DNA from 2 places in the Bacillus sp. 0209A genome. Region 2 is predicted to be linked to the other one. Evidence: riboswitches for the same ligand, from Rfam matches in the RefSeq annotation. Region 2 holds a riboswitch; the other holds the start of a gene.
What was found. Region 2 has a riboswitch for S-adenosylmethionine ahead of metE (5-methyltetrahydropteroyltriglutamate--homocysteine S-methyltransferase). Riboswitches for the same ligand answer to the same signal wherever they lie in the genome.
Positions count from the first base shown of each region.

Region 1: linked by a shared signal. The riboswitch ahead of metN (methionine ABC transporter ATP-binding protein MetN) and the one ahead of metE (5-methyltetrahydropteroyltriglutamate--homocysteine S-methyltransferase) in region 2 are both predicted to bind S-adenosylmethionine.

Region 1 is NZ_JBAIZV010000002.1:873,783-881,247, reverse strand. It holds gene sufD (Fe-S cluster assembly protein SufD) at 1-1,130, opposite strand, end outside; gene sufC (Fe-S cluster assembly ATPase SufC) at 1,148-1,933, opposite strand; gene V6D44_RS09635 (hypothetical protein) at 2,127-2,264, opposite strand; gene V6D44_RS09630 (carboxymuconolactone decarboxylase family protein) at 2,457-2,834, opposite strand; gene metQ (methionine ABC transporter substrate-binding lipoprotein MetQ) at 3,120-3,941, opposite strand; gene metP (methionine ABC transporter permease MetP) at 3,955-4,623, opposite strand; gene metN (methionine ABC transporter ATP-binding protein MetN) at 4,616-5,641, opposite strand; SAM riboswitch class I at 5,747-5,853, opposite strand; gene V6D44_RS09610 (SCP2 sterol-binding domain-containing protein) at 5,968-6,312, opposite strand; gene V6D44_RS09605 (thioredoxin family protein) at 6,420-6,740, opposite strand; gene V6D44_RS09600 (toprim domain-containing protein) at 6,742-7,104, opposite strand; gene V6D44_RS09595 (YusG family protein) at 7,182-7,418, opposite strand.
Region 2 is NZ_JBAIZV010000001.1:678,576-686,040, forward strand. It holds gene V6D44_RS02775 (ECF transporter S component) at 1-275, shown strand, start outside; gene V6D44_RS02780 (ABC transporter ATP-binding protein) at 262-1,905, shown strand; gene thiX (HMP/thiamine ABC transporter permease ThiX) at 1,880-2,644, shown strand; gene rsbRB (RsbT co-antagonist RsbRB) at 2,678-3,511, opposite strand; gene isp (serine protease Isp) at 3,735-4,694, shown strand; SAM riboswitch class I at 4,826-4,981, shown strand; gene metE (5-methyltetrahydropteroyltriglutamate--homocysteine S-methyltransferase) at 5,109-7,397, shown strand; gene V6D44_RS02805 (histidine phosphatase family protein) at 7,439-7,465, opposite strand, start outside.

The sequences.
Region 1 (7,465 bases), on a different contig from region 2:
CCTGCAGTTACATCGTCTTCGTCAATTAAAAGAATAGGGTTTGCGTCTCCGCGTGCTTTTTCACTGAGCATCAGCACACGTGATTCTTGCTCCGCATTCGCTTTAGAAGCGCCATGTTCGATTTTGCCGATTCCGTTAAAGATAGAAGAAGCGGAATCCTTCATCACACCGTGCTTTAAGATATATCCTTCTGAAGCTTTACCGAAATGGATAATTTGTGTTGTAAAGTTTTGTGTTTGCTCTCCTCTACCGACAACAACCGTTTTTGTATCGCCGTATGTGCCGTCACCGTAAAGGTTTGTTGTGTTTTCGGAGATCGTGTCGCCGTCGTTCATAAGACCGAGAGCCCACTCAATTTTGCTGTCGCGCCCGCGCGCAGCACCGCGGCGGTTAACATAAGTTGTCACGCCGCTGGACAGATTATCCACCGCACCGTATGTCACGCTGGCATTATCACCTGTGATGACCTCACTGATCATATTGAAGACAGCGTCTTTCGGGTTTACAGTGCTGATGTAGTTTTCAACATACGTTACAGAGCTGTGATCTTCAGCCACAATCAGCACATGGTTGAAGAGAGCCGTATCGTTGCTTTCGTGGACATAAACAGCCTGAACCGGCGTCTCCACCTGGACATTTTTCGGAACATAAAGGAATGCTCCTCCGTTAACAAGAGCCGCGTGAAGCGCAGTTAATTTATGCTCATCAACCTTCACGCCGTCCTTCATAAAGTATTTCTCCACCAAGTCGCTGTGCTCGCGTGCGGCAGTCAGAATATCAGTGAAGATGACGCCTTTGTCTTTCAATTCTTTAGAAAGAGAAAGGTATGCCGGCGTCTGGTCACGCTGTACGTATAATGTTTTATCTTCGTTTTCAACATCGATCAGCGCTTTTACTTCATCAGTCAAATCTTCCAATGAAGAAAGCGGTTCGTTATCAACTGTATGCTTCGCAAAATTCGTGAAGTTCCATTTTGTGATTTTTGTTTTGTCAGGCTTCGGCATCGGCAGATCCTCAGCTTGTTCAAGAGCCTTTAAGCGCAGGTCTTTCAGCCAGGCAGGTTCTTGATGCTTTTCGGAAAAGCTTTTGAGATACTCCTGATCTACGGATAGTTTTGTATCTAGTGTCATGTTAATCCCCCTAACGCTTACGCTTCTTGGCCTACAGTTTCGTCTTCAATACCAAGTTCTTGTTTAATCCAGTCATAACCTTCTGCTTCGAGACGCTGTGCAAGTTCTGCACCGCCGGATTTTACAACGCGGCCTTGCATCATAACGTGAACAACATCCGGAGTGATGTAGTTTAACAGGCGCTGATAGTGCGTGATCATCAGGCAGCCGAAGTTTTCGCTGCGCATTTTGTTGATCCCTTTAGATACAACTTTCAGAGCATCAATGTCAAGACCTGAGTCGATTTCATCAAGGATGGCGATTCTCGGTTCAATCATCATTAATTGAAGGATTTCGTTGCGTTTTTTCTCTCCGCCGGAGAAGCCTTCGTTAAGGTAGCGCTGAGCCATTTCAGGGTCCATTTCAAGGAACTCCATGTTTTCGTCCATTTTGCGGATGAATTTCATGAGAGAAATTTCATCGCCTTCTTCTCTGCGCGAATTGATTGCTGAACGAAGGAAGTCGGCATTTGTCACACCGCTGATTTCACTAGGGTACTGCATCGCAAGGAATAAACCCGCCTGCGCGCGCTCGTCCACTTCCATCTCCAGTACATCTTTGCCGTCAAGCGTGATGCTGCCTTTTGTTACTTCATATTTAGGGTGCCCCATAATAGCAGCTGAAAGAGTGGATTTACCAGTTCCGTTCGGTCCCATTACTGCGTGGAACTCTCCGCCTTTTATTTCAAGGTTTACACCCTTTAAGATCTCTTTCCCTTCGATTTCAACGTGAAGACCTTTGATCGTTAATGTTGAAGCAGCCATATCTATACCTCCAAAAATATATAATCATTATTCTCATTTTATTCTCATTCTAATTTTATAACAAATGAAAAGTAAATACAACTTTTTATCGTGCCTTGCACATTTCTCAAGTTTAACAAAGATCAGCACTTTATTAAAGCGATTGAAAAAGAAAAAGAGTGGATTCCCACCCTTTTTTAGAAGATTGATTTTCTCAATAAGCTCCCGCAGAAATCCGCTTGCTCTTTGCATAATCAAGCTCTCTCTGCCGCTCTACTTTCATTCTTGTTTCCAGCCGGCGTCCGTATTCCTCGTATCCAATTCCGTGAGACAGCTGCATCGCTTTTTCCATTTCTGACGTATAATCGAGGTTCAGTCTATCCTGGCTGTTGCAAATAATGAATCAATCCCTTCATTTATTTGCTTCTATTGTATCAGCGCTCTGATGGATGCCGCAAAAAGGATATGGCTTGAAATAGCGGCAGATGAGACGAAAGCATCCTTTTAGAACAAATGAGAATCGTTTTTCGGAATATTCCTTCTCTTAATGCGTGGTGTTTCCGAATTCCTCTATGCACTGCTGTACAACTGTCACACCCTGGCTAAGAGCCGCTCCGCCTCCAAACGCCGCTGCCACACTGACAGCTTCGAGAATATTCTCTTCTGTCGCTCCCTCATCCAGACAGCCTTTTGTATGATAGATCATACAATATTCATCCTGGGCATTGATGGCGATTCCAAGGGCGATCAGCTGTTTTTCTCTTTCAGTCAGTGAGTTTCCGGCAAAGCATTGTTCAGTAAACTCGTTGAACTTTCTCCCCATCAGCGGCATCTTTTGTTCGAATGTGCCTAGACCTAATTTATATTGTTTTAGCGCGTCCTGCATGCTTCCTCTGTCTTGATTCAAAGAAAATCCCTCCATCTGTTTAACATTCCTTTTTATTATGAACAGCTTTTAGGAAAATACCCGAAAAAAACCCCGGATTTCTCATCCGGGGTTTCACCGTGTCAGCAAACCCTCGCATTCGTTGTCAGACCTCCGCGTTGGTGCTCACGAATTACAACATTCGCTCTGCTCCAATGCTCGTTCTTCCTAGACTTCAAGGGTTTTCAATCACGCTGAAAAGATGACAAAGCCATAAAACGAATATCGTTTTATGGCTTTGTCAATAATTGAACCCCGGATTTCTTATCCGGGGTTTCAGTCTTATTCAGATACAGGAAGCACAGCTCCGTCGTATTTTTTCTCGATGAAGTCTTTGATCTTTTTAGAGTGAAGAACTTCCATCAACGCTTTAATCTTGTCAGAATCTTCTTCGCCTTTTCTTACTGCGATGATGTTAGCGTATGGGTTGTTTTTCGTTGCTTCCACTTCAATCGCGTCTTTTTTAGGATTTAATTTACTTTGGATCGCATAGTTTACATTGATGAAGACCGCGTCTCCTTCTTTGTTATCATATGCTTTTGCCGTTAATTCAGGCGCTACCTTTTTGAATTCAAGATTTTTCGGGTTTTTCTTAATGTCTTTCAATGTTGCGTCAACTGTTTCGACTTTAGAATCAAGTGTGATTAATCCAGCATTTTCAAGCATTGCAAGCATACGGCCTTGTTCAGCGACGTTGTTTGTCAGGATAATGGTCGCGCCGTCTGGAAGGTCTTTCAGTGATTTGTATTTTTTAGAGTAAATACCAAATGGCTCTAAGTGAACAGCACCGGCATTCACAAGTTTGTAATCTGTGTTTTCTTTCATTTCTTGGTCAAGGTAAGGAATGTGCTGGAAGTAGTTCGCATCCACTTCTTTATCAGCTAAAGCTTTGTTGTACATCTTGTAATCACTAAGCACTTTCACTTTCAGCGTGTAGCCTTTTTCTTTCAACAGTGGTTCAGCTTCTTTTAAAATTTCCGCATGCGGTGTTTTTGTCGCAGCAACGACAATTTCTTTCTTACCAGATTCGGCGTTATTCGAACCGCAGGCAGCCATAACTCCTGCAAATACAAGCAGTAATGCACCTAAAAATAGCTTTTTCAATGTAAATCCTCCCTTATCGTTTGTCTATAATATTTGTTATGACATCACCGATGATTTGAATAATAAACACGATGATTAAAATAAACACAGTAGCAACGAAGGTCACATCAGTATTATTCGACTGATAGCCTTCTACGTACGCAAGGTTTCCAAGGCCGCCTGAACCGATGGCTCCGGCTATTGCCGTTGAGCCGATCAAAGCGATCGCCGTAACCGTGATACCAGAAATAAGAGCCGGCATAGATTCCGGAAGCAGCACTTTGAAAATAATCGTAGACGTCTTAGCTCCCATTGATTTAGCGGCTTCAATAACACCTTTATCCACCTCACGGAGCGCGATTTCAGCAAGGCGCGCGTAAAACGGTGCCGAGCCGATAACCAGCGCCGGCAATGCGGCGTTTGGCCCTAAGATCGTGCCGACCAAAAACTTCGTAAATCCTAGCAGTAAAATAATTAAAATAAGGAACGGAATCGACCTGAATATGTTGACAACGGCCGCAATCACAGAGTTGATCGTTTTATTCTGCCAGAGGCTCCCTTTACTTGTCAAAAAGAGCAGCAAGCCGAGAATCACCCCGATGACAAAAGCAAACAGCAAAGAGATCAGCGTCATATAAAGGGTTTCATATGTCGCGTTCCACAATTCTGTTAAATCAACGTTCGGGAAGTATTTTTCAAACATTCGTGATCACCTCTGCTTTCACCTGTTTGTCATTAATAAACCCGATCACGTTTTGCACTTCTTCCTCGTCTCCGTCAATATGGATAAACAGTGAACCGTAGGCTCCATCCTTCGTCTGCGAGATTTTCCCTTGCAGAATATTGACGCTGACATTAAAGTTTCTGATCATCTCTGTAATCAGAGGCTGTTCAGCCGAATCACCGACAAATGTGAGCTGAACCATTTTTCCTGATGCTGTTTCATCAAGAAGGTGCTGAAGCGTTTCTTTCGTTTCTTCCGGCTCTGTCACCTGCTGAACAAACCGTTTTGTCATGTCTTCCTTCGGGTTTTTGAAGACATCGAGAACTTCGCCTTCTTCCACAACCTTTCCGTTTTCCATGACAGCGACTCTGTTGCAGATTTTGCGGATCACATGCATTTCGTGCGTGATCAGCACAATTGTCAAACCGAGTCTATCATTAATATCGGACAATAGATCCAAAATTGAATCTGTCGTTTGCGGATCTAGTGCTGATGTCGCTTCATCACAAAGGAGAACCTTCGGATTGTTTGCGAGCGCTCTGGCGATTCCGACACGCTGCTTTTGTCCGCCGCTCAGCTGAGACGGATAAGATTTTTCTTTTCCTTCTAAACCTACCAGTTTAATCAGTTCATTGGCGCGCTTGATACGCTCGCTCTTTTTCACCCCGGCAATTTCCAGAGGAAACATGATGTTATCTCTGACGGTCCGCGACCAAAGCAAATTGAAGTGCTGGAAAATCATGCTGATGTCATGGCGTGCGTTTCTTAACCCGCGTCCGTTTACTTCATTAATCTTGGTTCCCGCCACTTCCACGGTTCCTGAGGTTGGTTTCTCAAGGCCGTTCAGCAGACGGATTAAGGAACTTTTACCAGCTCCGCTATATCCTATAATTCCAAAAATCTCACCTTTTTTAATGGAAAGCGAGACATTTTGGACAGCATTGACATCTCCATGTTTCGACTTATACACTTTTGAAACATCTTGAAGATTGATCAAAGCAATCACCTGCCTTAACACTATTCTAAGAAATCTTCCGGGGTTTTCTGCAAAAGAAAAACCTTTCTGCACACTTGAGCAGAAAGGCTTATATAAAATGCCTTTCTCTCATCTTTCAAAGCTGAACGCTTCGTGTGAATTGGCACCATTTCAACAGTGTTGATGGTTGCCGGGCTTCATAGGGCACTTCCCTCCACCTCTCTTGATAAGAGAAATATATAGTCTTTTTCGTCCGGAAATTCTTAATGTAGAATAGCATGGCGGATGATTGCATGTCAATAAAATAAATGATGTCAACTTTTACTATTATAATAATTTGCTATTTTTTAATTATTCACAATCCTCTGAAAAAAACCATTCGTCAGCCAAAGAATCGCTTCAAGCTTTAACAGGGCTCTGAAGGACCCCTTGACTTTTAGGCTTCCGCTCTGAATCAGATGCTGAAGGGAAATGTCTCCGTGCAATAAATGAATGATTTCGGATTGGTTTCCGTAAAAGGTCAGGTTGGACGGTTGGCGCGGAGAAATTTTTTTCATTTCTCCCTGTTCGTTTATTGAGACGGTTAAGGCTTCTGTTTCTCCTTGGAAGGTAATAAGCAATGTTGAAGCGCTCAAAAGGGGTTTTAAAAACAGATGCTGATACTCATCTTCCAAAACTTCCGCTTTCTCCATATGTACAACCTCCTATTTGTTGGTCATACATAGACATTTCTCTCTCTGGCGCACGAACCCCTTTATAAAACGAACGACAATTTCATTGGAATGCGCTGAGAAATATGTCATAAATGGGATGCGGAAGATGATTTTTGTTTGATCAGCTCATATAAATAAGAAACGGAATGAAACGCATATCCTCTTTCAACCACTTTTCCTCCTTTAAACAGCAGAAAACAAGGGACGCTTTCAATTTGATAGGCTTTTGCGAATGTCGGAGAGTAATTGACATTGTTTTGATAGAAGGCGACATCAGGCAGCATTTCTTTCACCACTGTCAGCATTTTGCTTGCAAGCTGGCAAGTGCCGCAAAACGGAGTATATAAATACAGAAGATACACATCATCAGCAATGTGCTCAAGCTCGTGTTCCTGGAGTTCTTTCATGCTATACACCTCGGGACTTTCTTTCAAGAAAAATAGTATGGACATTCAGATTCGCGCGCAGCAATACAGAGGCGACGTGGTGTCTGGGCGCAGCCGCCACTTCTTTATAGGCTCTGTCGATATGCAGATGGCAGGCTTCGTTAAATTCTCTTTTCAGTTGTTTTCTCAATTTCTCGCCTGATTCGTCAGCATCCACTAATATATAGACGTCTTTATCATAAAGCTCGTCAGCCAATTCCTCAAGCCTCAGCTGGCTGATTGTTCCGTTTGTGCAGATAATGCGCACCGGTTCATCCAGGACGCTTTCGATTTTCTCTTTATCTGATTTCCCTTCGACAATCATAACCTTTTCCAGCTCATCCATCTTCATCTTCTTCACCTGCCGCGTCAAATTTGAAACGTTCAGATTGTAAAAGAAGGCAGTGAAATTCACCGCCAACATTAACACCAGCCGTTTTCGTAGTCACAATCCACATATTTTGCGTCGTTTCCCGAGACCACATCGGCTGTCTTATAAAATTTCTCATTTTCAAAGGAATAACCGGACTTAAGCTCATATTCATTCATGCTTGTCATTTGGCCGATCCTCTCATTTTCATGATATAACGAGAGCCGGCCATGTTGAAAGCGGCCTGTCACATCATTGGTGACATCGAGCTTTTGTTTGCTGAAAGCCATATTGGACACCTCCCATAACGTTAGCGTGTCCAATTGCCTTTACAGCT
Region 2 (7,465 bases):
AAGCATACTCTCTGCCTGTACTTATGCTGGCAGGAATGGGATCTTCAGTAGCCAGCTTTATCTATAATCTATTTGTTTCTGGCTATATTGCCTATTCACCAGGTTATCTTCTCATTTTGCTTATGATCCGTCTTGCTTCCGGCGCACTTCTTGCGGGACTTCTCGGGAAAGCTGTCAGCGACTCTCTCGCGTATACGGGCGTGCTAAACGGAATGGCACTCGGAAAGGAACTGAAAAAGAAACGGAAACGGGTATCAGAACATGCAAGCCTTTGATAAGCTCCTCACGGTTGACAGGCTCAGCTTCTCTTATGAAGAAGACGAGAAACCGGTTTTTCAAAACATTTCGTTTGAGCTTCAAAAAGGAGAATGCGCTTTATTGCTAGGACCGAGCGGGTGCGGAAAAAGCTCGCTCGCCCTTTGTTTAAACGGTCTCTACCCGGAGGCTTGCGACGGTACACAGTCGGGGCATGTATTTTTACTTGAAAAGCCGGTCACAGACCCTGGAGCCTCCGAAACAGTAGCCCAGTATGCCGGAGTCGTCTTTCAGGACCCCGATCAGCAGTTTTGCATGCTGACGGTGGAAGACGAAATCGCTTTCGGGCTGGAAAATCTGCAGATTCCGAAAGAAGAGATGACGGAGAAGATCGATGCGGTTTTAGAAAAATTACGTATTGCTCATTTAAAAGAAAAAACAATATCCACTCTGTCAGGAGGACAAAAGCAGAAAGTTGCGCTCGCCTGTATTTTAGCGATGGAGCCCGAGCTCATTATGTTAGACGAGCCGACTTCTCTTCTAGATCCTTATTCAGCGAGGGAGTTCGTTCACATGATGAAAGATCTTCAGCGTGATAAAGGCTTCAGCCTCCTTGTGATTGAGCATCAGCTTGATGACTGGACGCCTTGGGTTGAAAGAACGATCGTGCTGGACAAAGCAGGAAAAAAAGCGCTGGATGGCCGAACACAAGATCTATTTCAGCACGAAGCGGCAACCCTAAAGCAAATGGGCATCGCGATTCCAAAAGTGTCTGATCTGCAGAAAAAGCGGAATATGCCGTTTACTTTATCAAAGGAAACGCTGTTCAAAGAGCCTTTTCCTGCCGAGTATGCAGAAAAGAAAGAAGCTCCTTCTGGGGAGAGTGTGCTGGAAGTCAGTTGCCTTTCATTCGCAAGAGGACAGCAGACGATTTTCAAAGACCTGAGCTTTTCATTGCACGAAAGCTCTTTGACGGCGCTTGTCGGCCCGAACGGCACTGGAAAATCGACGCTTTTATCTGTTCTAGCACGTCTTATGAAGCCGCAAAGCGGCAAGATTCTTCTATATGATCAGCCGCTGCAGTCATATAAAGAAAAAGAACTGCGAAAACGTTTGGGATTTGTTTTTCAAAACCCAGAGCATCAGTTCGTCACCGATACGGTGTATGACGAGCTGATTTTCGGCCAAAAAGCAAATGCTGAAACTAAGGGAAAAGCGCAGCATCTGCTGGATCGTTTCAGTCTTGCGCATTTGGCTGATCATCATCCGTTTGCGATCAGCCAAGGGCAAAAACGGCGCCTGAGCGTCGCTACCATGCTCATGCATAATGTAAAGGTTTTATTATTAGACGAACCAACCTTTGGCCAGGACGCCCGCACGGCTGCTGAATGCATGGATATGATTCAGCGTATCAAGGAAGAAGGAAGCGCTGTCCTTATGATTACGCACGATATGGAGCTTGTCTCTTCGTATGCCGACAGCGTTCTTGTTCTCCACGATACGAATCTGGATTTTGACGGATCTCCAGCGCAGTTATTTTCTCAGGAAAAAGGGCTTGTCCAAAAAGCAAAGCTCACCCTCCCCCTTCTATATGAATGGATGGCCCGCCAAGAGGAGGTGCGTGATGAAGCAGCCGTTACATCTCATTAATCCGGCAGTGAAAGCGGCGGCGGTTTTTTGCTGTGTCGTCATGCTGTCGTTTATTTACAATCCTTACACCCCTGCGTGTTTTTATATCATCATCGTTGCCGGTGTCCTATTGGCGGCCAGAATCCCCTTGAAAAAATGGTTTTTGTTTACGATTCCATTTTTGATTTTAGCATTCGGATGCGTATGGACAGCCGCTGTTTTTGGAAAGGTCCCGACAACTCCGGATAATTTCTTGTTTCAAGCCGGCCCTATCTCAATCAACAGCGATAATGTCTCTGTCGGCATTTCTCTCGGGTTTCGTATTTTGTGCTTTTCCGCCTTATCGATGATGTTTGTTTTTACGACCGATCCGATTTTATTTATGCTGAGCCTTGTCCAGCAATGCAAGCTCTCACCAAAGCTTGCATATGGGGTCATTGCAGGCTTTCGTTTTCTTCCGCTGCTAAAGGATGAAATCCAGCTGATCCAGCAGGCTCATAAAATCAGAGGAGGAGCGGCGGAGAGCGGCTTCATTGAGAAAATCAGCGCGCTAAAGCGGTATACCATCCCGCTGTTGGCAAGCGCCATCAGAAAAGCGGAACGGACAGCGCTTGCGATGGAATCAAAAGGTTTTACAGGAAGCAGAAACCGGACATATTACCGGACACTGACCGTAAACCGCCGCGATTGGCTGTTCTTTTGCCTCGTTCTCTTGTTATTCGCGGGATCTTTACTCGTATCCTTATGTTTTGCCTCATAAAAATCCGCTATCGGTTGATAGCGGATTTTTTTCTTATTGATGATAGTTTAATGCCTGGGCAAGATTGGTTTTAATTGTGATATTCGAAAAATCAATCCCAAGCTGTACAGCGGTTTGCGCGATTTCAGGCCTGATTCCTGACAGGGTTGACCTGACACCGATTAAAGTGAGCGCCTCAATCAATTTAAAGATTTGGTGCGCCACCATCGTATCAACCACCACCACACCTGATAGATCGATTAACAGATGCTCCACGCGTCTTTTTGCACAAGCATGAAGCGTGTTTTCCAGAATGAACTTTGCCCGTTCGGTATCAATGTCACCGACAAGCGGCAGCAGAGCTGTTGATTTGCTCAAGGTGATGACAGGCGAGCTTAATTCCAATATCATTTCTCTCTGAGCGTTTAATTGCTGTTTGGCATTCGCTTCAGCGTGATCGACAAATGTATAAATGGTAAAGTCAAAGACTTTTACAATCAAATCGGCCCATTTTTGTTTCTCTCCCGGTTCAAACGCCGACTCATTTTCTTCTGCGAACTTCTCAAAATACTTCGTATATAATCTCCGGTTTCTCATAAACTCCCGAATCACATACTGAACCGGAGTGTCGAGATGCTTTTGATCGTTCGTCAGCTCAATAACCCACACTTGAAATTCTTCGAGAAATTGTTTTTCCGGTAAAACATACATGTCATTCAGATGCCGGTAAAATTCTCTGTCCTGTTCTTTCAATTCTTCCGTTACAGATGCATTATGTAAGGCATAAATCGAATTCGGATCGCTTTCTTCCATCGTTTCAATCCATTCATCAGCCATTTGTTCCACATACTCTGAAAAAAATGCATATAATTTTTCATTCAGTTTCATCACACTACTCCTTTCCCCAAACACTATTATAACTTGACTGACAGCTGAATCCCAGTCATACAAGCTGAAGCCATCCAATATTTTGAAAATTACTAATTCTTTGGGTTGTATCCTATTTTTTCAAAATGCTTCAAATGGCTCTGTCCGAGCGGTTGCTTTTTTCATATAATGTGAAGCAACATCCTTGTATCCACTTGCAAGCATAAAAAAGGAGGGCTTTTTTATGAATGGTGAAATCCGCTTGATCCCGTATGTGACGAATGAGCAGATCATGGATGTAAACGAGCTTCCTGAAGGCGTTAAAGTGATTAAGGCGCCAGAAATATGGGCAAAAGGGGTAAAAGGAAAAAATGTGAAAATTGCTGTATTGGACACGGGCTGCGACATAAGCCATCCTGATTTAAAAAACCAAGTCATCGGCGGAAAGAACTTCACGGATGATGACGGTGGCAAGGAAGATGTGATTTCCGACTACAACGGACACGGCACACACGTCGCCGGAACGATTGCAGCTAACGATTCAAACGGCGGCATTGCCGGGGTCGCGCCTGAGGCAAGCCTATTGATTGTGAAGGTTCTTGGCGGTGCAAACGGCAGCGGCCAATATGAATGGATTATTAACGGCATTAACTACGCTGTGGAACAGAAAGCCGATATCATCTCGATGTCCCTTGGCGGACCGAACGATGTGCCGGAGCTTGAAGAAGCGGTGAAAAACGCCGTCAAAAACGGAGTGCTTGTCGTTTGCGCAGCGGGAAATGAAGGTGACGGAAACGAACGAACAGAAGAGCTTTCCTATCCTGCGGCTTATAATGAAGTGATCGCGGTTGGATCTGTTTCCGTAGCGCGTGAATTATCAGAATTTTCTAACGCTAATAAAGAGATTGATCTTGTGGCACCGGGAGAAAATATAGTGTCCACCCTTCCTAACAAGAAGTACGGTAAGCTTACCGGCACTTCAATGGCTGCCCCTCATGTCAGCGGAGCGCTTGCTTTAATCAAAAGCTATGAAGAAGAATCATTTCAACGAAAGCTTTCTGAAACTGAAGTTTATGCACAGCTGGTCCGCAGAACACTCCCTCTCGATATTGCAAAAACGCTGGCAGGTAATGGATTCCTGTATTTAACCGCTCCTGATGAGCTGGCAGAAAGAGCAGCGCAATCACATTTGATGACCCTATAAAATTATTTTTCTTATATAACATAAACCACATATAGTAAATAAAATTTCAAATTCTATGTTGACAACAAATTTGAATTACTGTTAAGATTACCAACAAATGATTCAACTTTTCAAAAAATTAATAATATTTTCTCTTATCGAGAGTTGGGCGAGGGATTGGCCTTTTGACCCCAACAGCAACCGACCGTAATTCCATTGTGAAATGGGGCGCACTGCTTTTCGCGCCGAGACTGATGTCTCATAAGGCACGGTGCTAATTCCATCAGATTGTGTCTGAGAGATGAGAGAGGCAGTGTTTTACGCAGAAAAGCCTCTTTCTCTCATGGGAAAGAGGCTTTTTGTTGTGAGAAAACCTCTTAGCAGCCTGTATCCGCGGGTTAACGAGAGTGTTTTACATAAAAAGGAGGAGAAACAATGACAACCATCAAAACATCGAATTTAGGATTTCCAAGAATCGGACTGAACAGAGAATGGAAAAAAGCGCTTGAAGCGTATTGGAAAGGCAGCACTGATAAAGATACGTTTTTAAAGCAAATCGACGACCTCTTTTTATCCGCAGTAAAAACACAAATCGACCAGCAGATTGATGTTGTGCCAGTTTCTGATTTCACACAGTATGACCATGTACTCGACACAGCAATCAGCTTCAACTGGATTCCGAAACGATTCAGACATTTGACTGACGCTACCGATACATACTTCGCTATCGCCCGCGGAATAAAAGACGCCGTATCTAGTGAAATGACAAAATGGTTTAATACAAATTACCATTACATCGTTCCTGAATATGACGAAAGCATTGAATTCCGCCTGACAAGAAACAAACAGCTCACAGATTACCGCCGGATCAAACAGGAATACGGCGTTGAAACAAAACCTGTGATTGTCGGCCCTTATACGTTCGTTACGCTTGCTAAAGGCTATGAACCGTCTGAAGCAAAAGCGATCCAAAAACGTCTTGTGCCGTTATATGTACAGCTTTTGAAAGAACTTGAAGAAGAAGGCGTAAAATGGGTTCAAATCGATGAGCCGGCGCTTGTTACAGCCTCTAGCGAAGATGTCCGCGGCGCAAAAGAATTATTTGAAAACATCACAAGTGAACTTTCATCCTTGAATGTGCTGTTGCAAACGTATTTTGATTCTGTTGATGCTTACGAAGAGCTCATCTCTTACCCAGTGCAGGGAATTGGCCTTGATTTCGTTCACGATAAGGGCAGAAACCTGGAACAGCTGAAAACACACGGCTTTCCAGCAGACAAAGTGCTGGCAGCCGGCGTGATCGACGGACGCAACATTTGGAAATCGGATCTCGAAGAACGTCTCGATGCCGTTCTTGATATTCTCAGCATTGCAAAAGTGGATGAACTGTGGATTCAGCCTTCCAGCAGCCTGCTGCACGTTCCGGTAGCGAAGCACCCTGACGAGCATTTGGAAAAGGATCTGCTGAACGGATTATCGTACGCAAAAGAAAAACTAGCCGAGCTGACATCTTTGAAAGAAGGCTTAGTATCAGGAAAAGCGGCGATCAGCGAACACATTCAGCAGGCTAAAACGGATATTCAGGCGCTCAAACAGTTTGCAACAGGCGCGAATTCCGAACAGAAGAAAGAGCTTGAGCAATTAACCGATAAAGACTTCAAACGCCCGATTCCGTTTGAAGAACGTTTAGCCCTGCAAAATGAATCTCTCGGCCTTCCGCTTTTGCCGACGACTACGATCGGAAGCTTCCCGCAGTCTGCTGAAGTGCGGAGCGCACGCCAAAAATGGCGGAAAAATGAGTGGTCTGATGAACAGTATCAAAACTTTATCAATGCAGAAACAAAACGATGGATTGATATTCAGGAAGAATTGGAACTTGATGTCCTTGTTCACGGTGAATTTGAACGGACAGACATGGTCGAATACTTCGGTGAGAAGCTGGCCGGCTTTGCCTTCACAAAATACGCATGGGTTCAATCATACGGCTCACGCTGTGTCCGCCCGCCAGTCATTTACGGAGATGTTGAATTTATTGAACCGATGACAGTGAAAGACACGTTATATGCACAGTCATTGACATCCAAGCATGTGAAAGGAATGCTGACCGGCCCAGTTACAATCTTAAACTGGTCTTTCCCTCGAAACGACATTTCGAGAAAAGATATCGCCTTCCAAATCGGGCTCGCCCTTCGCAAAGAAGTAAAAGCGCTTGAGGACGCAGGCATTCAAATCATTCAAGTCGATGAGCCAGCGCTGCGAGAAGGCCTTCCATTGAAAACCCGCGATTGGGATGAGTATTTGACTTGGGCGGCTGAAGCATTCAGATTAACCACTTCTTCCGTGAAAAACGAGACGCAAATTCATACACATATGTGCTACAGCAACTTCGAAGACATTGTCGATACGATCAATGATCTTGATGCCGATGTGATTACAATCGAACACAGCAGAAGCCACGGAGGATTTTTAGATTACTTAAAAGACCATCCGTATTTGAAAGGGCTCGGCCTTGGTGTATATGACATTCACAGCCCTCGAGTGCCGTCAATTGAAGAAATGTACGACATTATCGTGGATGCGCTTGCCGTCTGTCCGACTGACCGCTTCTGGGTAAATCCAGACTGCGGATTGAAAACAAGACAACAGGAAGAGACGGTTGCAGCCTTAAAAAATATGGTTGAGGCAGCGAAGCAGGCAAGAGCTAAACAAACACAGCTTGTATAAGTAAGATAGAAACCATCTGCCTTTGGCAGATGGTTTTTCTATTAGAAAGCGGGAATCGGTTTCCGATG